3 linked regions of the Cupriavidus necator genome follow. The protein of the gene in region 3 interacts with the protein of the main gene of each other region in a pairwise test. Links are inferred from orthologs where the notes say so. Each region holds a gene or a part of one and is shown on either strand. Other genes may lie near its edges. The genes, in order: odhB, I6H87_RS12095 and lpdA.

What was found.
Region 1: the proteins of lpdA (region 3) and odhB interact in binary tests that used the Escherichia coli proteins (3 or more experiments, as listed by UniProt). The link is inferred for Cupriavidus necator from one-to-one orthologs.
Region 2: the proteins of lpdA (region 3) and I6H87_RS12095 interact in binary tests that used the Escherichia coli proteins (3 or more experiments, as listed by UniProt). The link is inferred for Cupriavidus necator from one-to-one orthologs.

Annotation. Positions count from the first base shown.
Region 1 is NZ_CP066018.1:3,039,112-3,049,253, forward strand. What follows is about bases 4,201-7,115. They hold odhB (2-oxoglutarate dehydrogenase complex dihydrolipoyllysine-residue succinyltransferase), read left to right. Parts: upstream 4,201-4,990; coding sequence 4,991-6,241; downstream 6,242-7,115. Other genes in these bases: I6H87_RS14215 (2-oxoglutarate dehydrogenase E1 component), read left to right, coding at 4,201-4,901; lpdA (dihydrolipoyl dehydrogenase), read left to right, coding at 6,344-7,115. Outside these bases: I6H87_RS14205 (sn-glycerol-3-phosphate import ATP-binding protein UgpC), read left to right, coding at 1-971; ugpQ (glycerophosphodiester phosphodiesterase), read left to right, coding at 973-1,719; more of I6H87_RS14215, read left to right, coding at 2,049-4,200; more of lpdA, read left to right, coding at 7,116-7,768; cell division protein ZapE, read left to right, coding at 7,859-8,956; I6H87_RS14235 (heavy metal translocating P-type ATPase), read left to right, coding at 9,062-10,142. UniProt on the Escherichia coli protein: E2 component of the 2-oxoglutarate dehydrogenase (OGDH) complex which catalyzes the second step in the conversion of 2-oxoglutarate to succinyl-CoA and CO(2).
Region 2 is NZ_CP066018.1:2,585,065-2,595,357, forward strand. The notes cover bases 4,581-7,646. They hold I6H87_RS12095 (UvrD-helicase domain-containing protein), read left to right. Parts: upstream 4,581-4,972; coding sequence 4,973-7,321; downstream 7,322-7,646. Other genes in these bases: I6H87_RS12090 (valine--tRNA ligase), read right to left, coding at 4,581-4,753; I6H87_RS12100 (MFS transporter), read right to left, coding at 7,365-7,646. Outside these bases: I6H87_RS12080 (GntR family transcriptional regulator), read left to right, coding at 1-754; UTP--glucose-1-phosphate uridylyltransferase GalU, read right to left, coding at 866-1,756; more of I6H87_RS12090, read right to left, coding at 1,886-4,580; more of I6H87_RS12100, read right to left, coding at 7,647-8,657; I6H87_RS12105 (acyl--CoA ligase), read right to left, coding at 8,870-10,293. UniProt on the Escherichia coli protein: A helicase with DNA-dependent ATPase activity. Unwinds DNA duplexes with 3'-5' polarity. Translocates on single-stranded DNA with 3'-5' polarity. Initiates unwinding more efficiently from a nicked substrate than double-stranded DNA.
Region 3 is NZ_CP066018.1:11,406-21,501, reverse strand. Bases 1-2,869 are described here. They hold lpdA (dihydrolipoyl dehydrogenase), read left to right. Parts: upstream 1-477; coding sequence 478-2,262; downstream 2,263-2,869. Other genes in these bases: I6H87_RS00105 (universal stress protein), read left to right, coding at 2,578-2,869; I6H87_RS00115 (Ntn hydrolase family protein), read left to right, coding at 1-444. In the rest of the region: more of I6H87_RS00105, read left to right, coding at 2,870-3,015; I6H87_RS00100 (hypothetical protein), read left to right, coding at 3,110-3,304; amrS (AmmeMemoRadiSam system radical SAM enzyme), read left to right, coding at 3,301-4,389; TIGR01841 family phasin PhaP1, read right to left, coding at 4,672-5,250; I6H87_RS00085 (histone deacetylase family protein), read left to right, coding at 5,608-6,528; I6H87_RS00080 (DMT family transporter), read left to right, coding at 6,525-7,451; I6H87_RS00075 (acyl-CoA thioesterase), read left to right, coding at 7,510-7,968; I6H87_RS00070 (nitroreductase), read left to right, coding at 7,986-8,708; pbpG (D-alanyl-D-alanine endopeptidase), read left to right, coding at 8,992-10,096. UniProt on the Escherichia coli protein: Lipoamide dehydrogenase is a component of the glycine cleavage system as well as of the alpha-ketoacid dehydrogenase complexes.

The sequences.
Region 1 (10,142 bases), 3.0 Mb from region 3 along the record:
CCACGCTGCTGCGCATGGTGGCGGGGCTGGAAACCATCACCGGCGGCGAAATCCATATCGGCGACAAGGTCGTGAATAACCTGGAGCCGGCCGAGCGGGACATCGCCATGGTGTTCCAGAACTACGCGCTCTATCCGCATATGAGCGTGTACGACAACATGGCCTACGGCCTGAAGATCCGCGGCATGGCCAAGGCCGAGATCGCGCAGCGGGTGAACCATGCCGCCGGCATCCTGGAGCTGGCGCCGCTGCTGGACCGCAAGCCGCGCCAGCTATCGGGCGGACAGCGCCAGCGCGTGGCCATGGGCCGCGCCATCGTGCGCGAGCCGGCGGTGTTCCTGTTCGACGAGCCGCTGTCCAACCTGGACGCCAAGCTGCGCGTGCAGATGCGGCTGGAACTGAAGGAGCTGCACCGGCGCCTGGGCACCACCAGCCTGTACGTCACGCACGACCAGGTCGAGGCGATGACGCTGGCCGACCGCATGATGGTGCTCAACGCCGGACGCGTCGAGCAGATCGGCACGCCGCTGGAAGTCTATTCGCGTCCGGCCAGCACCTTCGTGGCCGGCTTTATCGGCTCGCCGCCGATGAACCTGATCCCGGTGGCGCGCAACGCCGGCGGCGACACTGGCGCGCAGATGCGCGTGGTGGCGAAGGAAGGCGAGGCCGCCAACGCCACGCTGGGGCACCTGCCGATGGGGCTGCACCTGCCGGAGCAGGCACTGCTGGGGCTGCGCCCGGAGCATATCGAGCCGTGCGCCGCGCATGAGGCCATCGCCGAAGTCGATGTGCGCGTGGTCGAGGCCCTCGGCGCGGATTCCTTTGCCTATGGCTCGCTTGGCGGACAGGCGGTGGTGGTGCGCCTGGACAGCCATGCGCACGTGCGCGCCGGCGACCGCCTGCCGGTGACGTCGTCGGCGGAGCACCTGCATTTCTTTGCGCCCGATACGGGCAAGCGCATCGAGGCCTGACATGACCAGCGTAACCGACACTGCCTGGCGGTACCCGAGCCATATCGCGCACCGCGGCGCCGGCAAGCTGGCGCCGGAGAACACGCTGGCAGCGTTTCGCCACGGCGCCGGCTTTGGCTACCGGATGTTCGAGTTCGACGTGAAGCTGTCGGCCGACGGCAAGCCGGTGCTGATGCACGACGCCACGCTGGACCGCACCACCAGCGGCCAGGGCAGGGTGGATGCGCTGACACTGGGCGAACTCGCGCAGCTGGACGCCGGCACGTGGCACAGCCCCGCCTTCGCCGGCGAGCCCGTGCCGACGCTGGCGGCCATCGCACGCTATACCCAGGCCAACGGCTTGATGGTCAATATCGAGATCAAGCCAGTGCCCGGCACCGAGGCGCGCACCGGTGCGGCAGTGGCGCTGGACGCGCAGTCGCTGTGGGCGGCTGCCGCGGTGCCGCCGTTGCTGTCATCGTTTTCTGAAGAGGCGCTGGCCGCCGCGGCGCGCGTCGCGCCGGACCTGCCGCGCGCGCTGCTGCTCGACCAGCTGCCCGCGGACTGGCTGGAGCGGCTGCGCCGGCTGGGCTGCGTGGCGCTGGATGCCAACCACCGCGAACTGGATGCCGGCGTGATCGCCGCCGCGCACGCGGCCGGTTTCCGGGTCCTCTGCTATACCGTGAACGATCCGGCGCGGGCGGCGCAGTTGCTGGCCTGGGGCCTGGACGGGCTGATCACAGACGCCGTCGACCAGATCGCGCCTTGATTCAAATTGTTGTGCGGGTGTTGCTAGTTCGCTGATTGCGAACCGAATTGTCGTGGGTAGGTGTTTCGTATCGCGAAAAGTCCACATTGATCAAAGGCAATTCATGCTATTCTTAACGCCGTGAAGACTTTAGGTCCTTCCCCGCACAACTTGCCCTTTCGGGCCTTGTGAGGAAGCCATCACACGCGGCACCCAAGCGGTGCCGTTTGTGTAGGCGCCTCAGTTGGGCTCCCAAGAGTTGTTTGCGATCCGCTAACCGGTCAAGCCGTGTCGCGGAAGGTTGAATAACCCGCTGAACTCCGGCATTCCCGGAGAATAGTGAGCGTCCCATGATGCAGCAGTATCAGAGCAACTCGTACCTCTTCGGCGGTAACGCCCCGTATGTCGAAGAACTGTACGAGGCCTACCTCCAGAACCCCGCCTCGGTTCCCGACAATTGGCGCGCGTATTTCGACGCCATGCAGAACGTTCCTGCGGTCGACGGCTCGAACGGCCGGGATATCCCCCACGCCCCCATCGTTGCCTCGTTCGCCGAGCGCGCCAAGCAAGGCCCCATCAGGACCATCGTTGCCTCGGCCGATTCCGACATGGGCCGCAAGCGCGTCGCTGCTACCCAGCTGATCGCCGCCTACCGCAACATCGGTTCGCACTGGGCCGACCTGGATCCGCTCAAGCGCCAGGAGCGTCCGCCCCTGCCGGATCTGGACCCGGCGTTCTACGGTTTCTCCGAAGCAGACCTCGACATCGTCTTCAATGCCAGCAATACCTACTTTGGCAAGGAGTCGATGAGCCTGCGCGAGCTGCTCAACAACCTGCGCGAAACCTACTGCGGCACCATCGGTTTCGAATTCATGTACGTGAGCGACCAGGCGCAGAAGCGCTGGTGGCAGGAGCGCCTGGAAACCACGCGTTCCAAGCCCGTGTTCACGCTGGAAAAGAAGAAGCACATCCTGGACCGCCTGACCGCGGCTGAAGGCCTGGAGCGCTTCCTGCACACCAAGTACGTCGGCCAGAAGCGCTTCTCGCTGGAAGGCGGCGAAAGCTTCATCGCCGCCATGGACGAGCTGATCCAGCACGCCGGCAGCAAGGGCGTGCAGGAAATCGTGATCGGCATGGCCCACCGTGGCCGCCTGAACGTGCTGGTCAACACCCTGGGCAAGATGCCCGCCGACCTGTTCGCCGAATTCGAAGGCAAGCACGTCGACGACCTGCCGGCCGGTGACGTCAAGTACCACAAGGGCTTCTCGAGCGATGTCTCGACCGAAGGCGGCCCGGTCCACCTGTCGCTGGCGTTCAATCCGTCGCACCTGGAAATCGTCAACCCGGTGGTCGAAGGCTCGGCCAAGGCCCGCCAGGAACGCCGCGGCGAAGTCGGCCACAAGGAAGTGCTGCCGGTGCAGGTGCACGGCGATGCGGCCTTTGCCGGCCAGGGCGTGGTGATGGAGACGCTGAACCTCGCGCAGACCCGCGGCTACGGCACGGGCGGCTCGATGCACATCGTCATCAACAACCAGATCGGCTTCACTACCTCCGACCCGCGCGACGCGCGTTCGACGCTGTACTGCACGGACGTGGTCAAGATGATCGAGGCCCCGGTGCTGCACGTGAACGGCGACGATCCCGAAGCCGTGGTGTACGCCATGCAGCTGGCCGTGGACTTCCGCATGGAGTTCAAGAAGGATGTCGTGGTCGACATCATCTGCTTCCGCAAGCTGGGCCACAACGAGCAGGACACCCCGGCGGTCACGCAGCCGCTGATGTACAAGAAGATCGCCCAGCACCCCGGCACGCGCAAGCTGTACGCTGACAAGCTGGCCGCGCAGAACCTGGTCCCGGCCGAGTTCGGCGACGAGAAGGTCAAGGCATACCGCGCCGCGATGGACGCCGGCAAGCACACCGCCGACCCCGTCCTGTCGAACTTCAAGAACAAGTTCGCCGTGGACTGGATGCCGTTCCTGAACCGCAAGTGGACCGACGCCGCCGACACCGCCGTGCCGGTGACCGAGCTCAAGCGCCTGGCCGAACGCATCACCACCACGCCTGAGACCCTGAAGCTGCACCCGCTGGTGGAGAAGGTCGTCAAGGACCGCGCCAACATGGGCCGCGGCGACCAGCCGCTGGACTGGGGCATGGGTGAGCACCTGGCCTTCGCCTCGCTGGTGTCGTCGGGCTACCCGGTGCGTATCACCGGCCAGGACGCTGGCCGCGGCACCTTCACCCACCGCCACGCCGTGCTGCACGACCAGGCCCGCGAGCGCTGGGATGCCGGCAGCTACGTGCCGCTGCAGAACGTGTCGGAAAACCAGGCACCGTTCACGGTGATCGACTCGGTGCTGTCCGAAGAGGCCGTGCTCGGCTTCGAATACGGCTACTCGGCCGCCGAACCGAACGCGCTGGTGATCTGGGAAGCCCAGTTCGGCGACTTCGTCAACGGCGCCCAGGTGGTGATCGACCAGTTCATCTCGTCGGGTGAAGTAAAGTGGGGCCGTGCCTCGGGCCTGACGCTGATGCTGCCGCACGGCTACGAAGGCCAGGGCCCGGAACACAGCTCGGCCCGTATCGAGCGCTTCCTGCAGCTTTGCGCGGACCACAACATGCAGGTCTGCCAGCCGACCACGCCGGCCCAGATCTTCCACCTGCTGCGCCGACAGATGATCCGTCTGTTCCGCAAGCCGCTGGTGATCATGACGCCGAAGTCGCTGCTGCGTAACAAGGACGCTGTGTCGCCGCTGTCGGACCTGGCCAAGGGCCACTTCGAGACGGTCATCCCTGACCACGAAGAGCTCAACGCCAGCAAGGTCAAGCGCGTCATCATGTGCTCGGGCAAGGTCTACTACGACCTGGTCAACACGCGCAAGGAACGCGAGGCCAATGATACGGCGGTGATCCGCCTGGAACAGCTGTATCCGTTCCCGCACAAGGCTGTGGCAGCAGAACTCAAGAAGTATCCGAACGCCACCGAAATCGTGTGGTGCCAGGACGAGCCGCAGAACCAGGGTGCCTGGTTCTTCGTGCAGCACTACATCATGGAAAACATGACGGATGGCCAGAAGCTCGGTTATGCCGGTCGTCCCGCTTCGGCTTCGCCGGCAGTGGGCTACTACGCAAAGCACAACGAGCAACAGAAGGCGCTGCTGGAGGCTGCCTTCGCCAAGCTCAAGGGCTTTGTTCTGACCAAGTAATCAAGCGGCAGCTACGGCGGCGCGCGCAGACGGCCGCCGTGGCATAGCCAGCATAAAGACAACACGCATAACACGAGGAATTCACAACCATGGCTATCGTTGACGTCAAGGTTCCGCAGCTCTCCGAATCGGTCGCCGAAGCGACCATGCTCAACTGGAAGAAGAAGCCGGGCGAGGCTGTTGCACAGGACGAAATCCTGATCGAGATCGAAACCGACAAGGTCGTGCTGGAAGTGCCGGCCCCGTCGGCTGGTGTCCTGTCGATTATCGTCAAGAACGACGGCGACACCGTCGTGGCCGATGAGATCATCGCCAAGATCGACACCGAAGCCACCGCTGGCGCCGCCGCACCGGCTGCTGCCGCTCCGGCACCTGCCGCCGCTGCCCCGGCACCTGCCGCTGCTGTCGCCGCTCCGGCCGCCGCAGGTGGTGTGGCGATGCCGTCGGCTGCCAAGCTGATGGCAGAAGCCGGCCTGTCGGCTGGCCAGGTTGCAGGCACCGGCAAGGACGGCCGCATCACCAAGGGTGACGCGCTGGCCGCTGCTGCTGCCCCGGCCGCCAAGGCTGCTCCGGCTCCGGCTGCCGCCAAGCCGGCGCTGCAGCAGGTTTCGGCCCCGGTTGACTTTGCCGCGCTGGGCGACCGCCCGGAAGAGCGCGTGCCGATGAGCCGTCTGCGCGCCCGTATCGCCGAGCGCCTGCTGCAATCGCAATCGACCAACGCCATCCTCACCACCTTCAATGAAGTGAACATGAAGCCGGTGATGGACCTGCGCAACAAGTACAAGGACCGCTTCGAGAAGGAACACGGCGTCAAGCTGGGCTTCATGTCGTTCTTCGTCAAGGCCGCGGTGCACGCGCTGAAGAAGTTCCCGCTGATCAATGCTTCGATCGACGGCAACGACATTGTCTACCACGGCTACTTCGACATCGGCATCGCCGTGGGTTCGCCGCGTGGCCTGGTGGTGCCCATCCTGCGCAATGCCGACCAGATGAGCCTGGCCGACATCGAGAAGAAGATTGCCGAGTTCGGCGTCAAGGCCCGTGACGGCAAGCTGTCGCTGGAAGAACTGACCGGCGGTACCTTCTCGATCTCCAACGGCGGCGTGTTCGGTTCGATGCTGTCGACCCCGATCATCAACCCGCCGCAATCGGCCATCCTGGGCGTGCACGCCACCAAGGACCGCCCGGTGGTGGAAGACGGCCAGATCGTGATCCGCCCGATGAACTACCTGGCGATGTCTTATGACCACCGCATCATCGACGGCCGTGAAGCCGTGCTGGGCCTGGTGGCCATGAAGGACGCGCTGGAAGATCCGGCCCGCCTGCTGCTGGACCTGTAATTAACGGTCCCCCCGCGCACGCCTGCCGTGCGCGGGGCGCGCTTCCCCCGTGATGAAGGCGCGCCGGCACAAGCTGTCGCCGGCGCCCACAAAGGAATTTCCATGAGCAAACAATTCGACGTGCTGGTGATCGGCGCCGGCCCCGGCGGCTACATCGCCGCCATCCGCGCCGGCCAGCTGGGCCTGAACGTGGCCTGCTGCGAAGGCAATCCGTATGACGATCCCAAGGGCGAAGCCCGCCTGGGCGGCACCTGTCTGAACGTGGGCTGCATCCCCTCCAAGGCGCTGCTGGCTTCCTCGGAGGAGTTCGAGAACGTCCAGCACCACCTGGGCGACCACGGCATCACCGTGGGCGACGTCAAGGTCGACGTGGCCAAGATGCTCAAGCGCAAGGACGACATCGTTGGCAAGATGACCAAGGGTATCGAGTTCCTGTTCCGCAAGAACAAGGTGACGCTGCTCAAGGGCTACGGCAAGTTCGTCGGCAAGAGCGCCGAGGGCTTCCAGGTCGACGTTGCCGGTGAAGTCGTGACCGCCAAGCAGGTCATCATCGCCACCGGTTCGAAGGCTCGCCACCTGCCGGGCATCAAGGTCGACAATGACCTGGTCAGCGATAACGAGGGCGCGCTCAAGTTCCCCGCAGTGCCGAAGAAGCTGGGCGTGATCGGTGCCGGCGTGATCGGCCTGGAACTGGGCTCGGTGTGGCGCCGCCTGGGCTCCGATGTGACCGTGCTGGAAGCGCTGCCCGCGTTCCTGGGCGCCGCCGACGAAGGCGTGGCCAAGGAAGCGCAGAAGCAGCTGACCAAGCAGGGCCTGAAGTTCAGCCTCGGCGTGAACGTCAACGAAGTGACGACCGGCAAGAACGGCGTGACCGTCAAGTACACTGACAAGGACGGCAAGGCGCAGACCCTGGAGGTCGATCGCCTGATCGTGTCGGTTGGCCGCGTGCCCAATACCGACAACCTGGGCCTGGACGCCGTCGGCCTGGCCGCGGACCAGCGCGGCTTCATCGAGGTGGACGACCACTGCGCCACCAAGGTGCCGGGCCTGTGGGCCATCGGCGACGTGGTGCGCGGCCCGATGCTGGCGCACAAGGCCGAGGACGAAGGCGTGGCCGTGGCCGAGCGCATCGCCGGCCAGAAGCCGCATATCGACTACAACTGCGTTCCGTGGGTGATCTACACCTTCCCGGAAATCGCATGGGTAGGCAAGACCGAAGCCCAGCTCAAGGCCGAAGGCCGCGAGTACAAGGCCGGCCAGTTCCCGTTCATGGCCAACGGCCGTGCACTGGGCATGGGCCACGCCGACGGCTTCGTCAAGATGCTGGCCGACGCCAAGACCGACGAGATCCTGGGCGTGCACATCGTTGCCGCCAACGCCTCGGACCTGATCGCCGAAGCCGTGGTGGCGATGGAGTTCAAGGCCGCCAGCGAGGATATCGGCCGCGTCTGCCACCCGCACCCGTCGATGTCGGAAGTCATGCGCGAAGCCGCGCTGGCCGTCGACAAGCGTCAGCTTAATATGTAAGGCGCATGCTTCGCATTGCCTGAGTACCGGCGCGCCGCATCCGCGGCGCGCCGTTTTCACTTGCGGCCCGTGCCGCAGGAACCCGTCAGCATGAACGTCACCGAGTACTACGAGAAGGAACTGAAGGAGCGCGGCTACCAGTCCGACGAAGCGCAATTGCGTGCCGTGGCCCGGCTGCAGCAGTGCTACGACGAATGGGTGGCCTACAAGAGCCGCCGCAACAATGCGCTGAAGAAGCTGCTGGTCCGTCCCGACGTGCCCAAGGGCGTCTACCTGTGGGGTGGGGTGGGGCGCGGCAAGTCCTTCCTGATGGACAGCTTCTATACCTGCGTGCCGGTGGTGCGCAAGACGCGGCTGCATTTCCATGAGTTCATGCGCGAGGTCCATCGCCAGCTCGAAGAGCTGCGCGGCCGTCCCGATCCGCTGGATGAGCTGGCCAGACGCATCGCGCGCCGCTTCCGGCTGATCTGCTTCGATGAATTCCACGTCAGCGACGTCGCCGACGCGATGATCCTGCATCGGCTGCTGCAGCAGATGTTCGAGAACGGCGTGCAGTTCGTGATGACCTCCAACTACCGCCCGGACCTGCTGTATCCGGATGGCCTGCACCGCGACCGCGTGCTGCCGGCCATCGCGCTGCTGCAGCGGAAGCTCGACGTGCTCAACGTCGACGCGGGCATCGACTATCGCAAGCGCGCGCTGGAGCAGGTGCAGGCGTACCACACGCCGCTCGGCGCCAAGGCCAGTTCCGCGCTGCGCGACGCCTTCACCTCGATTGCCGGCGTGGCCGACGAGTCGCCGCTGCTGCATATCGAGCATCGCGAGTTGCGTGCGCTGCGCAAGGCCAACGGCGTGGTGTGGTTCGACTTTGCCACGCTGTGCGGCGGCCCGCGCTCACAGAACGACTACCTGGAGCTGGCGTCCCAGTTCCACACCGTGATCCTGTCCGACGTGCCGCGCATGACGCCGCGCATGTCGTCCGAGGCACGCCGCTTCACCTGGCTGATCGATGTCTTCTACGACCACAAGGTCAAGCTGCTGATGTCGGCGGAAGTGCCCGCGGACGAACTCTACACCGAAGGCCAGATGGCCAATGAGTTCCATCGGACCGTATCGCGCATCATCGAGATGCAATCGCGCGAATACCTGGAATCCGAGCGCCGCACCATGGATACCACGCTCACCTGAGCGTTGTTTTCCGGCCCGGCGCGACGATTGCCGGGCCGCATTGACCTATATCAAGGTCGATTCGGGGGCCCGCATATACCCTCCATCGGGTAGAAAAAGGTTCCCATGTCGTCGCCCCCAGTCACCAGTCCTTCAGCCAGCTTACTGGCACCGTACCCGCCGTCCGCGCTCCGTGATGCCTTGGGCCCGGCTGCCGACGCCGGTGCGCGGCTGGCCTGCTTCCATTGCGGCCTGCCCGTCACGGACACCGAGCCGCTTGCCGCCGAGCTGGACGGCAGCCGCCGGGTGTTCTGCTGCGGCGGTTGCCAGGCATTGGCGCAGACCCTCCATGCGGCCGGCTTTGCGCACCTGTACGGGGATGAAGCCCGCTTCGCCCGCCCCATCGACGACGACGCCCGTCGCGAGGCCGAACCGATCTGGGCCGCCTACGACACCCCTGAGTTGCGCGCCCAGTTTGTCCGCCCGCTGGACAGCGGCCGCGCCGAGATCACGCTGGCGCCAGAGAACATCCGCTGTGCCGCTTGCGCGTGGCTGATCGAACAGCACCTGAGCCGCCAGCCGGGCGTTGAGTCCGCGGTCGCCAATGTCGCCACGCGGCGCGTGGTGGTGCGCTGGCGCGATGGCGCCCAGACGGTGGCGGGGCTGCTGGCCGCGCTGGCCGGCATCGGCTACATGGCCTGGCCGTTCGAAGTCTCGCGCACCGACCAGCAGGACCGCCGCGCGCGCCGCGGGCTGCTGATGCGCATGGCGGTGGCCATGCTCGGCATGATGCAGGTCATGATGTATGCGTGGCCGATCTACACGCACGAGGCCACCATCGACCCTGGCCAGCTCCAGCTGATGCGCTGGGCCAGCTTCGCCCTGACGCTGCCGGTGGTGTTCTATGCCGCCTCGCCGATCTTTGCCGGTGCCTGGCGCAGCCTGCGCCAGCGCCACATGGGTATGGACGTGCCGGTGGCGATCGGCATCGGCGCCGGCTTTGCCGCCAGCGCGCTGGCCACGGTGCGCGGAGTGGGTGAGGTGTATTTCGATTCGGTGACGATGTTCGTCGCCTTCCTGCTGCTGGCCCGCTACCTGGAACTGCGCGTGCGCCAGGCCTCGCGCAGCGGCGCCGAGATGCTGGCGCGCCAGCTGCCGGCCACCTGCGAACGGTTGGTCGCGACGGGTGAGGCCGGCGAGCGTGTGC
Region 2 (10,293 bases), 2.6 Mb from region 3 along the record:
CACCGAGCCCAGGCGTGTGCCGCTGGACGCGGCCATGCTGGGCGTGGACAGCGCGCCGGACGTGGCACGCAAGACGCTGGGCTGGGAGGTCATCTACGACGAGGTGGAGCGCAACCTGGTCCACCTGTCGGTGTTCGGGCGCTACCGTGTCAACGAAGTCGAGCTGGCGCGCTATTTCAACGTGGGGCGCACCGTGGTGCGCGATGTGCTGCTGCGCCTGGAAAGCCTGGGCATCCTGGAGAAGGACGAGCGCCAGCGCTGGGTCATCATCCCGCTGGATGCGCAGCGCATCCACGATCTCTACGAGCTGCGCTCACTGGTGGAGCCGGCCGCGCTGCGCGGCGCCATCGTCCATGCGGACGCGGCCGAGCTGGCTGCCATGATGGAAGACCTGCACAAGGTGCAGCGTGTCTACCCGAAGGTGTCGCGCACCGCCATGGACAAGCTGGAGCATGACCTGCACGTGCGCCTGCTGTCGCTGTGCCCGAACAAGGAGCTGCTGGGCAGCCTGCAGCGCACGCGCTGCATCCTGACCCTGAGCAAGCATGTACTGGGAGCGTCGGCGCCGATGCCGCAGGAAGATCCCTTCCTCTCCGAGCACATGGCCGTGCTGCAGGCCGCCGCCGCAGGCGCGCCGCGCAAGGCCGCTGAGCTGTTGCGGGAACACCTGGAGCTGTCGTGCGCGAAGGTCACGCAGCGGGCCGGGCTGGTGCGCGAAACGTTCGCGCTGCCGACGGTGTCCTACATCGCCTGAGCGCAAATAAGGAGAGGCCGCAACCCTCCCGGCATTTGCCGGAATGGTTGCGGCCTCTCACGGCTGCAGACGTCCAGGAACTTCCTTTCCTGTCCGCAGGGCAGGGCGCGATCAGCTGCCGATGCCGGTCAGGTGCTCGCGCGATTCCAGGTAGGCGCTGAATTCAGTCCCGACTTCCGGGTGCTTCAAGGCAAATTCAACGGTTGCCTTCAGGTAGCCCAGCTTGCTGCCGCAGTCATAGCGGCGGCCCTGGTAGCGGTAGGCCAGCACCTGCTCCTGGCCCAGCAGCGACTGGATCGCGTCGGTCAGCTGCAGCTCGCCGCCGGCGCCCGGCTTCAGGTCACGCAGGTGTTCGAAGATGCGCGGGGTCAGGATGTAGCGGCCGACCACGCCCAGGTTGGACGGCGCGTCTTCCGGCGCCGGCTTCTCGATGATGCCGGAGACCTTGATCACGTCCGCATCCCATTCGCGGCCGTCGATCACGCCGTAGGAGCGGCTTTGCTCCGGCGTGATCTCCTCGACCCCCAGCACCGAGCAGTTGTAGTGGTTGAAGGTATCCACCATCTGCTTCATCACCGGCGGGTTGCCGTCGATCAGGTCATCGGCCAGCATCACTGCGAACGGCGTGTCGCCGACCAGCTTGGCCGCGCACAGCACCGCATGCCCCAGGCCCAGCGCTTCGGGCTGGCGCACGTAGAAGCATTCCACGTTGGCGGGCTTGATCGAGCGCACCACGTCCAGCAGCGCCTGCTTGTTCTTGGCCTCAAGCTCCACTTCCAGCTCGAAGGCCTTGTCGAAATGGTCCTCGATGGCGCGCTTGGAGCGGCCGGTGACAAAGATCATCTCGGTAATGCCGGCGGCCATGGCTTCTTCCACGGCGTACTGGATCAGCGGCTTGTCCACCACCGGAAGCATTTCCTTGGGGCTGGCCTTGGTGGCCGGCAGGAAGCGAGTGCCCAGGCCCGCAACCGGGAACACAGCCTTGGTGACGCGATTTTCCATATCAGGTGTACCTCTCAGATTCCAGTCCATAACCCTGCCAGCCATTGCGGGCGTCGTCTGTCCGGTTCTGTCCGACGAAGCCGGACAGAACCCCCGGCAGGCAGGGGCGTGAATGCGGCCGCCGTGCCGTCAGGCCGGCAGCCGCTGCAGCTGGCCCTGCAGCTTGGCCAGCGTCTGCTCGAAATCGGCCAGGCGCTGCGTCTCTTGCGCCACCACGGCAGGCGGTGCCTTGGCGACAAAGCTCTCGTTGGAGAGCTTGGCGCGGCACTTGCCGATTTCGCCACCGATGCGCTCGACTTCCTTCGACAGGCGCGCGCGCTCGGCGCCGACATCGATCTCGATCTTCAGCAGCAGGTGGTTGCCCCCGGCAATGGCGACCGGCGCGCCGGCGCCTTCAGCCTGCAGGGCAGCTTCATCTTCGAAGACGCGTACCTCGGAAAGTTTCGCCAGTGCCTGGATATGTGCGCTCGCCGCCTTCAGGAAGGTGCTGTCACCCTCAGCATAGAGCGGGATGCGCTGGGCCGGCGAGATGTTCATCTCGCCGCGCAGGTTGCGGCAGGCATCGATCACTTCCTTCAGGCGCGCAACCCATTGCTCGGCTTGCTCGTCGATCTTGGCGACCGCAGGCAGCGGGTAGGGCTGCAGCGCGATGGTCTCGGAGCCGTCACCCTTGGCGCGGCCGGCCAGCGGGGCCACCTTCTGCCACAGCTCTTCGGTGATGAAGGGGATGATCGGATGCGCCAGGCGCAGCACGGTCTCGAGCACGCGCAGCAGCGTGCGCCGCGTGGCGCGCTGCTGGGCCTCGGTGCCGTTCTGGATCTGCACCTTGGCCAGTTCCAGGTACCAGTCGCAGTATTCGTCCCAGACGAACTTGTAGATGGCGTTGGCGATATTGTCGAAGCGGTATTCGGCAAAGCCCTTCTCGACCTCGGCTTCCACGCGCTGCAGCAGCGACACGATCCAGCGGTCGGCCTGCGAGAAATCCAGGTAGCCGTCTGGGCCGCAGTCGTTGTTGCACGGGCCCATGCCGCAGTCATGGCCTTCGGTGTTCATCAGCACGAAGCGGGTCGCGTTCCACAGCTTGTTGCAGAAGTTGCGGTAGCCCTCGCAGCGGCCGGTATCGAAGTTGACGTTGCGGCCCAGCGTGGCCAGCGACGCGAAGGTGAAGCGCAGTGCGTCGGCGCCGAATGCGGGAATGCCCTCGGGGAATTCCTTTTTCGTCTTCTTCTCGATCTTGGGCGCGTCCTTGGGGCGGCGCAGGCCGGTGGTGCGCTTCTGCAGCAGCGTGTCGAGGTCGATGCCGTCGATCAGGTCCACCGGGTCCAGCGTGTTGCCCTCGGACTTGCTCATCTTCTTGCCTTCCGAATCGCGCACCAGGCCGTGCACGTAGACGGTATGGAAGGGCACCTTGCCGATGAAGTGCTTGGTCATCATGACCATGCGCGCCACCCAGAAGAAGATGATGTCGTAGCCGGTCACCAGCACCGACGACGGCAGGAAGTGATGCATCTCGGGCGTTTCTCCCGGCCAGCCCAGCGAGGAGAAGGGCACCAGCGCCGACGAGAACCAGGTGTCGAGCACGTCTTCCTCGCGGCGCAGGCTGCCGGTGCTGCCGGCGGCCTTTGCCTTTGCCAGCGCTTCTTCTTCGGTGCGGCCGACAAAGCAGTTGCCGGCATCGTCATACCACGCCGGGATCTGGTGGCCCCACCACAGCTGGCGCGAGATGCACCAGTCCTGGATATTGCCCAGCCACTGGTTGTAGGTGCTGATCCAGTTTTCCGGCACCAGCTTGATCTCGCCGCTCTGCACGGCTTCCAGCGCCACCTCGGCGATCGAGCGGCCCGGGTAGAAGGTGCCTTCCGGCGCCGGCTTGCTCATGGCGACGAACCACTGGTCGGTCAGCATCGGCTCGATCGCGCTGCCGGTGCGCTCGCTGCGCGGGGTCATCAGCTTGTGCTTCTTGACCTCGGCCAGCAGGCCGCGCTTGTCCAGGTCCTCGACGATGGCGCGGCGCGCGTCGAAGCGGTCCAGGCCGGCGTAGGCGGCGGGGGCGTCGGCAACGATCTTCGCGTCCAGCGTCAGGATCGACAACTGCGGCAGGTTGTGGCGCTGGCCCACGGCATAGTCGTTGAAGTCATGGCCGGGGGTCACCTTGACCACGCCGGTGCCGAACTCGCGGTCGACGTACTCGTCGGCAATCACCGGGATCTGGCGCTCGGTCAGCGGCAGCTGCACGAACTTGCCGATCAGGTGCGCATAGCGCTCGTCTTCCGGGTGGACCATCACGGCCACGTCGCCCAGCATGGTTTCGGGGCGGGTGGTGGCCACAGTCAGGTGGGTCAGGCCGCCCTTGGCATCAGCCTCGACCAGCGGATAGTGGATATGCCACAGCGAGCCTTCTTCCTCGATGCTGTCGACTTCCAGGTCCGACACGGCGGTGCCCAGCACCGGGTCCCAGTTGACCAGGCGCTTGCCGCGGTAGATCAGGCCCTGTTCGTGCAGGCGCACGAAAGCTTCGGTGACCGCCTTCGACATCTCGGGCGACATCGTGAAGTACTCGCGGCTCCAGTCGATCGAAGCGCCCATGCGCCGCACCTGGCGGGTGATGGTCGAGCCCGACTCTTCCTTCCAGGCCCACACCTTCTCGGTGAACTTCTCGCGGCCCAGGTCATGGCGCGACACGCCCTGCGACTCGAGCTGGCGCTCCACCACGATCTGGGTGGCGATGCCGGCGTGGTCGGTGCCCGGCACCCACAGCGTATTGGCGCCGCTCATGCGCGCATGGCGCGCCAGGCCGTCCATGATGGTCTGGTTGAAAGCGTGGCCCATATGCAGCGTGCCGGTCACATTGGGCGGCGGCAGCTGGATCGCAAAGTCCGGGCGGGCAGGGTCGAAGGTCGGCTTGGCAATGCCGCGCTTCTCCCACTCGGGGCCCCATTTCGCCTCGATGGCGGTGGGTTCGAAGCTTTTGGCGAGGGACTGGTCTTGGGCGGTCATGCTGGGATGTCGATATTGGCGTCGGGGGTCGTCGCAGGGTGCTTCGGCCTGCGCCTGGCGAGGCGGCGGCCGTCGGCGGCCGGCATTGCGCCAGTAAAACGTTAAATTATACGGGGGTGGCAGGCTGGTGCCTATTTCCCGGCCATCCGGCCCCGCCGGATGTGACTTGCAGGACAGGGCCCGCCGGTATAATTGCCGTCAATCCACAAGGCTGATCCGATGTCCGACCTGCTTGCCAACCTGAACGCCGAACAACTAGCCGCCGTCACCCTGCCTGACGAACCGGCGCTGATCCTGGCGGGCGCGGGCAGCGGCAAGACCCGCGTGCTGACCACGCGCATCGCCTGGCTGATCCAGAACGGCCGGGTCTCGCCGGCGGGCATCCTGGCGGTGACCTTTACCAACAAGGCCGCCAAGGAAATGCAGACGCGGCTGTCGTCGATGCTGCCGATCAACACCCGCGGCATGTGGATCGGCACCTTCCACGGCCTGTGCAACCGCATGCTGCGCGCGCATTTCCGCGACGCCGGGCTGCCCCAGACCTTTGCCATCCTGGACAGCCAGGACCAGCTCTCGGCGCTCAAGCGGCTGCTCAAGTCGCTCAACGTCGACGATGAGAAGTACCCGGCCAAGAACCTGCAGTACTTCATCAACAACGCCAAGGAGCAGGGCCTGCGCCCGGCCGACGTCGAGGCCAACGACGACTTCAACAAGCGCTTTGTCGACCTCTACGCCGCCTACGACCTGCAGTGCCAGCGCGAAGGCGTGGTCGACTTCGCCGAGCTGCTGCTGCGCTGCTACGAGCTGCTGCGCTACAACGACGCCATCCGCCAGCACTACCAGCACCGCTTCCGCCACGTGCTGGTCGACGAGTTCCAGGACACCAACGTGCTGCAGTACCAGTGGCTCAAGCTGCTGGCCGGCTACGGCACGCAGAACCCGGCCGCGGTCTTTGCCGTGGGCGACGACGACCAGAGCATCTATGCGTTCCGCGGCGCCAACGTCGGCAATATGCGCGACTTCGAGCACGAGTTCCGCGTGCGCCGGCTGATCAAGCTGGAGCAGAACTACCGCTCGCACGGGCATATCCTGGATTCGGCCAACCACCTGATCTCGCACAACGCGCGCCGCCTGGGCAAGAACCTGCGCACCGACGCCGGCCACGGCGAGCCGGTGCGAGTGTTCCAGGGCGGCTCCGACGGCCAGGAAGCCGCCTGGATCATCGAGGAGATCCGCGACCAGATCGCGCAGGGCGCCAGCCGCGCCGAGATTGCCATCCTGTACCGCAGCAACGCGCAGTCGCGCGTGATCGAGCATGCGCTGTTCTCGGCCGGCATCGCGTACCGCGTCTATGGCGGCCTGCGCTTCTTCGAGCGCGCCGAAATCAAGCACGCGCTGGCCTATATGCAGCTGCTGGAGAACCCGCGCAACGATGCAGCCTTTGGCCGCGTGGTCAACTTCCCGGCGCGCGGCATCGGCGCGCGCTCGCTGGAAGTGCTGCAGGACATGGCGCGCCAGTATGACTGCGCGCTGGCCGAGGCGGTGGCCTACGTGCCCGGCGCGGCCGGCAGCAAGCTGGCGGCGTTTACACGCCTGATCGAGAAGACGCGCGAGGACACGCGCCGCATGACGCTGGCCGAGACCGTCGAGTACGTGATCAACCACAGCGGCCTGATCACCCACTACCAGGGCGAGAAGGAAGGCCAGGACCGCATCGAGAACTTGCAGGAACTGGTGACCGCCGCGCAGGCCTTCGTGGTCGAGGAAGGCTACGGCCTGGAAGCGCTGGCCGCGGTGATCCCGGTTGACCGCAGCCCCGCCGCCCCGGCACTGGCCGACGGCGACCAGGCCCAGCAGGTGCTGGATCCGGAAGCGCTGCCGGTGGTGATGACGCCGCTGGTCGCGTTCCTGACCCATGCCTCGCTGGAAGCCGGCGACAACCAGGCCCAGGCCGGCCAGGACGCGGTGCAGATGATGACCGTGCATGCGGCCAAGGGGCTGGAATTCGACGTGGTCTTCATCACCGGGATGGAAGAGGGCCTGTTCCCGCACGAGAACAGCATGATGGACCCGGACGGCGTGGAGGAAGAGCGCCGCCTGATGTACGTGGCGATCACGCGTGCGCGCAAGCGGCTCTACATGTCGTTCGCGCAAAGCCGCATGCTGCACGGCCAGACCCGCTACCACGTGCGCTCGCGCTTCTTCGAGGAACTGCCCGAGGCCTCGCTCAAGTGGCTGACGCCGCCGGCGCAGGGCTACGGCGGCGTGCGCCGCCAGGAGCGCGACAGCGCCTGGGGCCGCGACTGGTTCCGCAAGCCCGAGGACGTGCCCTATACCGGCACGCGCCCCACCGGCGGCATGGACAACGGCAACGGCTATGCCGATGCCAAGCGCGAGGCCGGCACCGGCTTCCGGGTGGGGCAGTCGGTGTTCCACAACAAGTTTGGCGAAGGCGTGATCACCGCGCTGGAAGGCGAGGGCACCGACGCACGCGCCAATATCAACTTCAAGCGCAACGGCGCCAAGTGGCTGGCGCTGTCGGTGGCGAAGCTGGACGCGATCGACTGAACGAGTCCGGCTTCGCTGCGCGCCATGCCGCGACCCGGGCGGCTCAGGGCAGGGCGTGGCGGACCTCGCCAGCCTTTTCGTCGGGGCTGTCCACCGTCAGCAGCGGATTGATGAACAGCGAGGCCAGCGCGCCAACCCCGAGCAGCGCCCCCGAGATCATGAACGGCAGGTCATAGCTGCCGGTGCGCTCGATCAGGTAGCCGAACACCACCGGCGACACCATGCCGGCCACGCCGAAGCCGGTGTTCATCATGCCGCCCGCGGTGCCGGCGTACTTGCCGGCGATGTCCAGCGGCAGGCTCCACAGCACCGCGTTGGTCAGCTCCAGGAAGAAGAACGACAGCGACAGCAGGATCACCGCGTTGACGGCATCGGCCGTGAAGGTCATCGGCGCGATGAACATCAGCGAGCCGGCCAGCCCCACGAACAGGACCGCGCCGCGCGCCAGGCGCAGGTTGCCGGTGCGCTTGTAGATGCGGTCCGACAGCACGCCGCCGAGCGTATCGCCGACCACGCCGGCCATCAGCGGCAGCGCGGTGAACAGCGCCAGCTGCTTCAGGTCGAAGCCGCGCGCCTCCTTCAGGTACGAGGGCAGCCACGTCAGGTAGACCCACAGCGACCAGCCGTAGCAGAAGTCGACGAAGGTCACCAGCCACATGCGCCGGAACAGGCGCCGCCACGGCGTGGCCGCCTTGGCGGCCTGCCGGCTGTCGCCGTGCCGGTAGCCGATCTCCTGCAGCTCCTGCGCGGTCACGCGGCTGTGCTTGTCGGGCGAATCCTTGAAAAAGAAGGCGTACAGCAAGGTCCAGCCGAGGCTGACCGCGCCCAGCACGATAAAGGCTTCGCGCCAGCCGGCGGCGGCCACGATGACCAGCACGACCGGCGGCGTGATCGCACCGCCCAGCCGCGCGAAGCTGTGGGTGATGCCCTGCGCGAAGCCGCGCTCCGCCACCGGCATCCAGTAGGTGAAGGCGCGCGTCGCGGTCGGGAACGCACCGCCTTCGCCGATGCCCAGCACGAAGCGCAGCACCACCAGAATCAGCACGCTGCCCGCGAAGCCGGTCAGCACGGTGGCCACGCCCCAGATCAGCGAGAGGACAATCAGCACCTTCTTGGGCCCGAACTTGTCAGCCATCCAGCCGCCGAGAATCTGCATGGCGGCATAGGGGTAGGCAAAGGCCGAGAACACCAGCCCCAGCTGCGATGTGGTCAGTCCCATTTCCTCGCGGATCAGGGGGGCGGCGACCGAAATGTTGACGCGGTCGATATAGGCGATGAAATACATCAGGCACATGACGCCCAGGATCATGTGCCGGGTCTTGATACGTTGCTTCATAGCCACCTCCTATGCGCGGCGCGCGCGTGGTGTTGACGGGGCGGCGGCCGGCACACGGTCCGTAGCCATGCGCTTGCGGCGCGCCGGGGGCGCGGCGCCGGCCGCGCTGCCCCGTCCTTGAGCAATCTGTCTGCAGTCTTGAGTCGTGTCTCCTGGTCTGGTGGATTCCGGTCGGGCAGGCTCCTTGGCGAGGGTTGTGGAAGGGGGAAGGTTCAGGCGTGGTTGAGCAGCTTCAGCCGCTGCACCTTGCCGGACGGGCCGCGCGGCAGCTCGGCGATAAAGCGGAACTCCTTCGGCGTCTTGTAGCGGCCCAGCTCGCGCAGGCAATGCGCGCGCAGCGCCGCGTCATCGCAGCGCGCGGCCTCGCGCATGACCACGTAGGCAACGATCTCCTGCCCGTAGGCCGGGTCCGGCACGCCTACCGCCGCGGCTTCGAGCACGCCCGGATGGCGCAGCAGCGCCTCGTCGATCTCGCGCGGGGCGATGTTCTCGCCGCCCTTGATGATCAGTTCCTTGGCGCGCCCGCTGATGTAGAAATAGCCATCGGCGTCGCGGTAGCCGAGATCGCCCGTGCGCAGCCAGCCATCGTGCGTAAAGGCCTCGCGCGTGATGTCCGGCGCCTTGTAGTAGCCCGCCATCACGCTCTCGCCCTGCAGCACGATCTCGCCGACCTGTCCGTCAGGAGCCGGCTTGCCGTCGCGCCCGAGCACGCGTGCGCGCGTGCCAGATGGCCTGCCGATGCTGCCGATGCGCCGCTGGCCCGGGTCGAGCGGATTGCTGAACGCCGGTGCGGCAGTCTCGGTCATGCCCATGGTCTCGATCACGCCGATGCCGAAGCGCGCCTCGAAGGCGCGGTGATGCTCGGGCGGCAGCGCGGCCGAGGCCGAGCGGCAGAAGCGCACGCCGGCCGGGGCCTGGCCGTGCGGATCGTTCAGCAGGTAGGCGATGATGGTCGGCACCACGTTCAGCCAGGTGCATCCGTGGCGCGCGCTGTCCTGCCAGAACGCGCTGGCGGAAAAGCGCATCGGCATCACCACCGAGCCGCCGTGCACCAGCGGCGCGATCGCGGTCACGACCAGGCCGTTGATGTGATACAGCGGCAGCGTCGCCAGCACCCGGTCGGCCGGCCCGAGGCAGTGCTCGCGGCTGACGTTGGTGCCGTTGGCCACCAGGTTGCGCTGCGTCAGCAGCACGCCTTTGGGCGTGCCGGTGGTGCCGGACGTGTACATGAGCAGCGCGGGCGCGTCAGGCTGCGGTGGGGGCAGTGGCGACGCAGCATCATGCGTGGCAGGCAGTGCCGGCAGGCTGTTGGCATCGGGCGCGGTGACGAGCACCGGCACGTCCAGTCCGGCCTCGCGCAGGGCCTCGCGGATGGCGGCTTCTCCGTCGGGCCAGGTGAAGACCAGCCGCGTATCCGAGTGCGCCAGGATGTAGCGCAGCTGCGCCGGCTGGCACAGCAGGTTGATCGGATTGACCACCAGCCCGCAGGCCATGGTGCCGAGCAGGAGCCGCGCGGTCTGCTCGCCGTTGGGCAGGTACACCGACACCGTCTGGCCGCTGCCCAGGCCGGCTGCCGCATAGCTGCGGCCGAGCGTGCCGGCGTCCGTCGCCAGCGCGCCGAAAGTGAGCGCATGGC
Region 3 (10,096 bases):
CGCACCTTCCTGAAGGTGCATGAGAAGCTGAAGTCGGACTACTTCGTCAACACCAAGGAAGACGAGGACGATCCCTACGAGTCGTCGCAGATCGTATGCCTGATCGCCAATCCGGCGGGCATCTTCGGCGTCTACTCGTACCGCGAGGTGTTTTCGTTCGACCGCTTCTGGGGTATCGGCTCGGGCCGCAACTACGCGCTGGGCGCGATGCATGCGGTCTATGACCGGCCGGACCTGGATGCGGGCGAGATCGCGCGCATCGGCGTCGATGCGGGCGTGGAGTTCGACAAGAGTTCGGCGGGGCCGATCGAGGTGCACACCGTGCGGCTGCACGAGGGTGACACCGCGCCGGCACCGCCGGCTGGCGGTGCCACGGGCGGCAATCCGGCAACCGGCAGTACGGCACCCGACAGCGCGGCAACCAACAACGACGGCGCGCCCTGAAGCCGAGAGGCGGGCGCGCATAGAGGAGCAAACATGAGTGTGATCGAAGTCAAGGTGCCGGATATCGGCGATTTCGACGCGGTGGAAGTGATCGAGGTGCTGGTCAAGGCCGGCGACACGGTCGAGGTGGAACAGTCCCTGATCGTGCTGGAATCCGACAAGGCCAGCATGGACGTGCCGTCGTCGGCCGCCGGCAAGGTGGTTGAGGTCAAGGTCAAGGTCGGCGACAAGGTCGGCCAGGGCGCGGTGATCTGCACCATCGAGGCCCAGCAGGCCGCGGCCGCCCCGGCGCCCGCGCAAGCTCCGGCACCGGCGCAGGCTCCCGCACCCGCGGCGGCGGCTCCGGCACCGGCTCCTGCTGCCGCCAGCCACAGCGGTGGCGCCGATATCCAGTGCGAGATGCTGGTGCTGGGCGCCGGCCCCGGCGGCTACTCGGCCGCCTTCCGCGCCGCAGACCTGGGCATGAATACCGTGCTGGTGGAGCGCTACAGCACGCTTGGCGGCGTCTGCCTGAACGTGGGCTGCATCCCGTCCAAGGCGCTGCTGCACAACGCCGCCGTGATCGACGAAGCCAAGGCGCTGGCCGCCCACGGCATCCTGTTCGGCGAAGCCAAGATCGACCTGGACGGCCTGCGCCACTACAAGAACCAGGTGGTCGGCAAGCTCACCGGCGGCCTGGCCGGCATGGCCAAGGCGCGCAAGGTGCAGGTGGTGCGCGGCATCGGCAACTTCCTCGACCCGCATCACATGGAGGTCGAGCTGACCGAAGGCGAGGGCAAGCGCAGCACCGGCAAGAAGACCGTGATCCGCTTCGAGAAGGCCATCATCGCTGCCGGCAGCCAGGCGGTGAAACTGCCGTTCATCCCGGAAGATCCGCGCATCGTCGACTCGACCGGCGCGCTGGAGCTGCCCGAAGTGCCCAACAAGATGCTGGTCATCGGCGGCGGCATCATCGGCCTGGAAATGGCCACGGTGTACAGCACGCTGGGTGCCGACATCGATGTCGTGGAAATGCTCGACGGCCTGATGAACGGTGCTGACCGCGACCTGGTCAAGGTCTGGGAAAAGAAGAACAAGGACCGCTTCGGCAAGGTCATGCTGAAGACCAAAACCGTCGGCGTGGAAGCCAAACCGGACGGCATCTACGTCAAGTTCGAAGGCGAGGCCGCGCCGGCCGAGCCACAGCGCTACGACCTGGTGCTGGTGTCGGTGGGCCGCTCGCCCAACGGCAAGCGCATCAGCGCAGAGAAGGCCGGCGTGGCCGTGAGCGAGCGCGGCTTTATCAACGTCGACAAGCAGATGCGCACCAATGTGCCGCATATCTTTGCGATCGGCGATATCGTCGGCCAGCCGATGCTGGCGCACAAGGCGGTGCATGAAGCCCACGTTGCCGCTGAGGCCGCGCATGGCGAGAAGGCTTACTTCGATGCCAAGCAGATCCCGTCGGTGGCCTTCACCGATCCGGAAGTGGCCTGGGCCGGCCTGACCGAAGACGAGTGCAAGGAGAAGGGGATCAAGTACAGCAAGGGCGTGTTCCCCTGGGCGGCATCGGGCCGCGCCATCGCCAACGGCCGCGACGAAGGCTTCACCAAGCTGATCTTCGACGAGGAAACCCATCGCGTGATCGGCGGCGGCATCGTCGGCACGCATGCAGGCGACCTGATCAGCGAGGTCTGCCTGGCGATCGAGATGGGCGCCGATGCGGTGGATATCGGCAAGACCATCCATCCGCACCCGACGCTGGGTGAATCGATCGGCATGGCGGCGGAGATCTATGAAGGCACGTGTACTGACGTGCCGCCGCCGCGCAAGCGCTGAGCGCCGTTCGCTGCAAGCGAGAAAGCCCGCCTGCCCAGGCGGGCTTTTTCATTGCCAATTATGCAATTAACCGCCAGAATTTGCCGGCGTCCGCGAGGTCTGCCTGCCAGTACCGCTCGCGTCGGCAGCCAAGGTGCAGATTGCGACAGGAGCGGTGCAAGACCTTCGCTGCCTATACTGAATTCAGCCGCCATGCACCCCAAGGCGACCGAGGCCGGCGCTGCATATTCGCGCGCGGCCGATCGCTGCCGGATGTCTGCTGGCGGGATCCGGTGGCCCCCGGTGGCTACCGTTCAGCTGACAAGGAGGCACGACGTGTTCAGGCATCTTCTTGTTGCGGTAGATGGCTCCGCTCTGGCCGAAGCGGCCTTTCGCAAGGCACTGGAGTTCGCGCAGGAGACGCAGGCCAGCATTACGGCGCTGCGCGCCTGCCCGGATTTCCACGTCACGACTTACCACACCGAAATGCTCACCGACACGCGAGAGCAGTTCGAAGAGGCTGTCCTCGAGGACGCATCGAAATACCTCGACGGCATCGCGCGAGAGGCCGCCGCGGCAGGCGTGCCCTGCGACACCAGCAGCGTGGTCGACGATCATCCCTACGATGCCATCATCAAGGCTGCAGAAGAAAACGATTGTGACCTGATTGTCATGGCGTCTCATGGGCGCCGGGGTGTGAAGGCGCTGTTGATCGGCAGCGAAACCCTGAAGGTACTGACCCACAGCAAGATTCCGGTGCTGGTCTATCGCTAGACGTCGCGTGAATGGGGTCGCCGGCATTGATGACACCGGATACGTTCGTGATGCCACCATGGTTGCCTGTCATGGGCGCCATAAAGGATCTGCCATGAGCACTCGCCGCTATGTCGTGATGATCGACCAGCCCAGGGACGTTGCCGACGAGCAGATGGCAGAGTACATCAAGCATGCCATCGCCGGATGGGGTGCCGGATTGCCCCCGCCTCCGGCTGACAGCCCGTTCTTCGACCTGGATGTATTGTCGGTAACCGTGATCAGCAAGCCGCACAAGGACCATTCATGAAGGATGTGCCCGGTTCAGGGAGCTATTCCGGCCGCTACTGGCATTTCCTGGATGACGGCCGCATGCAATGCGACCTGTGCCCGCGCCACTGCCGCCTGCATGGCGAGCAGCGCGGCGCTTGCTTCGTGCGCCAGCGGGTCGGCGATCGGATGGTGCTGACCGCCTATGGCCGCTCGTCGGGCTTCTGCATCGACCCGATCGAAAAGAAGCCGCTCAACCACTTCTACCCGGGCTCCGCCGTCCTGTCGTTCGGCACAGCCGGCTGCAATCTGGCCTGCAAGTTCTGCCAGAACTGGGATATCAGTAAATCGCGCGAGATGGAGACCCTGGCCGATGCGGCCATGCCCGAAGCGATCGCCGCATCGGCGGCGGCGCACGGTTGCAAAAGCGTGGCCTTCACCTACAACGACCCGGTGATCTTCGCCGAGTACGCCATGGACGTAGCCGATGCCTGCCACCAACTGGGCATCAGGACGGTGGCGGTGACCGCAGGATATATGGGCGCCGAGGCGCGGCGTGATTTCTACGCCAGGATGGATGCGGCAAACGTCGACCTGAAAGGCTTCAGCGACGCGTTCTATGTTGCCTTCACCGGGGCGCACCTGCAGCCGGTACTGGAGACGCTCCAGTACCTGAAGCACGAAACCGATGTCTGGCTCGAGATCACGACGCTGCTCATTCCCGGCAAGAACGACAGCGATGACGAGATTCGCGCCGAGGCCCGGTGGATCGCCAGGGAGCTTGGTCCCGACGTGCCGCTGCACTTCACCGCATTCCATCCGGACTACAAGATGCGCGACGTGCCGCCGACACCATGTTCCACCCTTGCGCGCGCCCGCAAGCACGCGCTGGCGGAGGGACTGCATTACGTCTACACCGGCAACGTGCACGACACCGCCGGTGCCACCACCCATTGCCCCGCTTGCCGCGCGCAGCTCATCGTGCGCGACTGGCACGCGATCGAAAGCTATCGCCTGACTCCCACGGGAACTTGCCCGGACTGCTTTGCACAGATTGCGGGACGTTTCGGGAATTTTGAGCGTCAGTTCGGGCGGCGGCGAATTCCTGTGCGCATCGGAGAATAGGCCGGCATGCATGCTCGGGGCCCACGGCCGCTGTTCACCGGGACCAACCTGATGGAAAGGTGAAGAGCAAAAAAAAAGCCCGACCTGTAGAGGTCGGGTTTAACGATACCTTTGGACAAGGAGACCGCGGTACCGAGGAGACATCGGCGGACAAGGCAGCACCGATGCAACTCAGTCAGGGCACTACCTTCATCGTTGGCAAAACACACCGCAAACGCCAGGCGTCGATATGCTTTGCCAACGGACCGGCCGCAGCCGGTCCATCTTCAACGCAGGCAGTTATCAGGCAGCCGTCGTCTTCTTTGCCGTGGCCGTACGGGCCGTGGCGCTGGCTTGCTGGGCAGCCTTGGTGGCAGCCGTAGCCGCAGCCTGGAAGTTGGTTTCAGCGATTTCGACCGCTTGCTTGGTCGCCTTCTGCACCGACTCGTAGGCGTTGTTGGCAGCGGAGATCGCCGACTTCACGATGGCCACGGTCGATTCCGAACCGGCCGGGGCGTTCTTGGCGAGGTTCTCGACCAGCGCTTGCACGTTCTTCGAGCCTTCGGCCAGTTGAGCCTCGGCTACCTTGGTGAACTCGCTCTGGGTTTCCGAAGCGATTTCATACAGGTGGCGGGTGTAGGCCAGGGTCTTTTCGGCAACCGGCTGCACGGCTGCGGCCTGGATGGCCAGCAGTTCCTGTGCGTCCTTGGCCGACAGCGCCTTCTTGGCGTTGTCAACGCCTTCTGCGAACGAAGTCTTGACGACCTGCAGGTTCAGCTCGACGAGCTTTTCGACGCCTTCAAACGCCTTGGTGGTCAGGCCGAACAGCGTTTCGAGGTTGGCCTTTTGCGCTGCTGCAACTTGTTCCGGGGTGAGGATCATTGCTGGTCTCCAGTGGTGAACTTCAAGGTCTAGCAAATTAAGCCGCCTAGATGTCAGGGCCGTGACGGTGTTGTGCCCGATTCGGCCAGCCCAGGCGTGTGGGTGGGTCAAGGCGCATTTCTTATTTGGTGCGCCGCAACAATTCCTATTTTAGGGGCGCCAGATCCAATGTCAAGTGGATTTTGTGCAATGCACAAACAACGTTGCTGGCGATACACGGGAGCGGCTGTGACGCCACTCCGGGGCGCTCCGGCGAGGGCCATGCAGGGGTGCTACCATCGCGGATTGCCCGCGCCCGCACGGATGGCCGCGCCGGGAACTAACAAAGACGTGAACAGAACCGCCCAGGCCACTTCCATGCTCGCTTTCTATGCCGACCATTTTGTGCTGCCACTGCCACCCGGGCACCGTTTCCCGATGCGCAAGTACAGCATGCTGCGCGATGCCGTCGCGGCGCAGGTGCCGGGGCTGCGCCTGGTTGAGGCGCCGCGCGCGGGCGACGATGCCTTGTTGCTGGCGCACACGCCCGGGTACGTGCAGGCCGCGTCAGCCGGCACGCTCGACGCGGCGCGCCAGCGCGAGATCGGCTTCCCGTGGTCCGAGGCCATGGTGGAACGCTCGCGGCGCTCCGCAGGCGCCACCATCGAGGCCTGCCGGACGGCGCTGCGCGAAGGCATTGCCGTGAACCTGGCGGGCGGCACCCACCATGCGTATGCCGACAAGGGCGGCGGCTTCTGCGTGTTCAACGATGCCGCGATTGCGGCGCGCGTGCTGCAGCGCGATGGCGCCGTGCGCCGCGTGGCCGTGGTCGACCTGGATGTGCACCAGGGCAACGGCACCGCGTCGATCCTGCAAGGCGATCCGTCCGTGTTCACGTTGTCGCTGCATGGCGAGAAGAACTATCCGTTCCGCAAAGAGGCCAGCGACCTGGACGTCGGCCTGCCGGACGGCTGCGACGACGATACCTATGCGCAGGCGCTGCAGGCGGCGCTGGACACGCTGTTCAGCCGCTTCGATCCCGAGCTGATCATCTACCTGGCCGGCGCCGATCCGCATGAGGGCGATCGCCTCGGGCGGCTCAGGCTGACCTTGGCGGGCCTGGCACGGCGCGACCGGCTGGTGTTCGATGCCGCGCATGCACGCCAGTTGCCGGTGGCGGTGGCGATGGCGGGCGGCTACGGCAACCAGATCGAGGACACGGTTGCGGTCCACGCGCAGACCGTAAGCCTGGCCGCACAATATCACGCGCGCCATGCACAGGCGCTGCTGGCCACATGAGCGGCGTGATGGAGCAAGGCGGCGCAGCAGCGTCAAGCGCCCGCGCCACGCTGTGGGTGGCGTCGATGCCGTGGCTGTTCGTGCTGATCTGGAGCACCGGCTTTATCGTTGCCAAATACGGCATGCCGTACGCGGAGCCGATGACCTTCCTGTTCCTGCGCTTTGCCGGCGTGGTGGTGCTGATGGTGCCATTCGTGCTGCTGGCGCGCGTGCCGCTGCCGCGCCTGCCGGGCAAGGCGCAAACGGACTGGTCCGCGGTCGGCCATATCGCCGTAGCGGGGCTGTTGCTGCAGACGGGCTACCTGGGTGGCGTCTGGGCTGCGATCAAGCTTGGCATGCCTGCCGGCGTATCGGCGCTGATCGTCGGCATGCAGCCGATCCTGACCGCGCTGATCGCCACGCGCATGGGTGAGCGCATCGGCGCGCGCGCGTGGCTGGGCCTGCTGCTCGGCATCGCCGGCGTGGCGCTGGTGGTGGCCAACAAGCTGGGTGCCAGCGGACTCACGCCGGCAAGCCTGGCACTGGCGGGTGGCGCCTTGCTCAGCATCACCGTCGGCACGGTCTACCAGAAGCACTTCTGCCCGGTGTTCGACCTGCGCATGGGCTCGGTGATCCAGTTCGCCGCGGCGGCACTTGCGTGCGTGCCGTTCATGTTCCTGTTCGAGACCCGCGCGGTGCAGTGGAGTGCCGCGATGCTTGGTGCCATGGCGTGGTCGGTGGTGGCGCTGTCGATCGGCGCCATCTCGCTGCTGTTCCTGCTGATCCGGCGGGGCGCGGCCACCAAGGTGTCGAGCCTGATGTACCTGACGCCGCCCACTACCGCGGTGACGGCGTGGCTGCTCTTCGGTGAGCGCTTTCCGCCGCTGGCCGCTGCCGGCATGGTGCTCGCGGCGCTTGGTGTCGCACTTGTCATCCGCCGGTAGTGTCGCGTATGCGGCTACTTCAGAATATTCCTATCCCATCCTGTCCCGTCCACGTCTCATGAAACCGCAAGCCGAGTCGCGCAGTGCCTATCCGTACTTCCAGCCGATCACCACGCGTTGGATGGATAACGATGTCTATGGCCACGTTAACAACGTTGTCTACTACAGTTACTTTGATACCGTGGTGAATACCTACCTGATCCGGCAGGGCGTGCTCGATGTCACGTCGGGCGACACGATCGGGCTGGTGATCGAGACGCAGTGCAACTACTTCTCGTCGCTGAGCTTTCCCGAGACCGTGGTGGCCGGCCTGCGCGTGGCAAGACTGGGCACGTCGAGCGTGCGCTATGAGGTCGGGCTGTTCAGCGGCGACAACGAGACTGCCGCCGCGCAGGGGCATTTCATCCACGTCTATGTCGATCGCGCCACGCGCCGGCCGGTGCCGTTGCCGGAGCCGCTGCGCGAGGCGCTGCTGCCGTTGGTGATGGCCGACGCGGTGACGGGCGGGCAAGGGTAGGAACGGGGCAACAGGAGATGAACAAGATGTCCCACGAGGTGCAATTCGGTTCGCAGGATGCCGTGGACTGCGTGGATCGCGCGATCCTGACGCGGCGTTCGGTGCGGGCCTTTCTCGATACGCAGGTGCCGCGCCGGACCGTCGAGGAAATCCTGGCCGTAGCCAGCCGTGCGCCGTCGGGCACCAATACGCAGCCGTGGCGCGTCTATGTGCTGTCCGGCGAGGCGAAGGCCAAGCTGTGCGCCGATGTGCTGGGCGCCTACGAAGACCCCGAGCGCGACAGCAAGTACCTGGAAGAGTATCCGTACTACCCGCGCGAGTGGGCCGACCCCTACTTGTCGCGGCGGCGCAAGGTGGGCTGGGACCTGTACGGACTGCTTGAGATCAGCCGCGAAGACAAGGCGCGCATGCATGAGCAGCACGCGCGCAATTTCCGTTTCTTCGATGCGCCGGTGGGGATGATCTTCACCATCGACCGCATCATGGAGCAGGGCAGCTGGCTGGACTACGGCATGTTCCTGCAAAGCATCATGGTCGCCGCCCGGGCGCGCGGGCTTGATACCTGTCCGCAGGCGGCGTTCACGCAGTTCCACAAGATTATTGGCAGCCACCTGCGGCTGCCACCGGAGGAAATGGTGGTATGCGGCATGTCACTGGGTTTTGCCGACCCGGAAGCGATCGAGAACCAGCTGACCACGGAACGTGAGCCGGTCAGCGGGTTCGCGCGTTTCCTCTCATAGCAAAGTTTGAGAAAAGTTTGTATCAATGTGTAACGATGAGTGCCGATATACAAGACGACGTCCGTGTATTGGCTGGGAGTGTTCCAAGGGGCAGCAAGGTGAACCCGGGTACGCCTGGGGCAAGCCAGAGGCGGTTCGCATGCAAACGTGACCTTTTGGTTGCTTTTTCCGCAATGTGGAAATGTTTGCAAATCGAACTTTAAGGAGCGTCTGTAAGTCTTTAATCTTGCTAACAATTTCTTTCTTTCCTACACTAGCGCCATTCCTATGCGCTGAACGAATCATGTTCCGGTCTGATTCCATTTTTTCCAGATTCTTCGGCTCCGCACCCCTGTCCGCTGTTGCCACCGCGGTCCTGGTATCGGTGTCGATGGTCGCGGCACCTGTGGCCGAAGCGGCCACCAAGTCCGCAACTACCCAAAAAACGTCGAAAAAGCAGGTAAAATCGGTTAACGCCGAGAAAAAGGGTGCTTCGAAGATTGTTGCCAAGAGCTCGCGTAGCGGCAAGGTCGCCAAGCGCGAAGCAAGCAGCACACGCAAAGTGGTGGTGCTGAAAAATGGCAAGCGCCATACCGTCGTAGCCCAGCGTGCCGCACCCGTGCGCGCCGCCTTCACCCCGGCCAAGCCGTCGCTGGGCGAAGCCATGGGCTTGCGTGACACTGACGACGCGCTGGCACTGCGCTCCAGCGTGGCACTGGTGATGGACCAGAATTCCAACGAGGTGCTGTTCCAGAAGAACGCCAGTGCGGTGCTGCCGATCGCTTCGATCACCAAGCTGATGACCGCGCTGGTGGTGATGGACGCCCGCCTGCCGATGGACGAAGTGCTGACCATCTCCGAGGAAGACCGCGACACCGAAAAGCACAGCGGCTCGCGCCTGCGCTTTGGTACGCAGCTGACGCGCCAGGAATTGCTGCTGCTGGCGCTGATGTCGTCCGAGAACCGCGCCGCGTCGGCGCTGGGCCGCAACTACCCGGGCGGCCTGCCGGCCTTTGTCCAGGCGATGAACCGCAAGGCCCGCGAGCTGGGCATGAACGACAGCCACTTCGTCGATTCCAGCGGGCTGTCGAGCAGCAATGTGTCGAGCGCGACGGACCTGGTGCGCATGGTCAACGCGGCGTATCGCAACCCGACCATCCGCGAGTTCTCGACGCAGACCGAGCATGAGGTCAACGTGCTGGGCCGCACCCAGCACTACGTCAGCACTAACCGCCTGGTGCGCGGCGGCAACTGGGAGATCGGCCTGCAGAAGACCGGCTTTATCTCCGAGGCCGGCCAGTGCCTGGTGATGCAGGCCAAGGTCCAGGGCCGCAACGTGGTGATGGTGTTCCTGGACTCGGCCGGCAAGCTGTCGCGCTTTGCCGATGCCAACCGCGTCAAGGACTGGC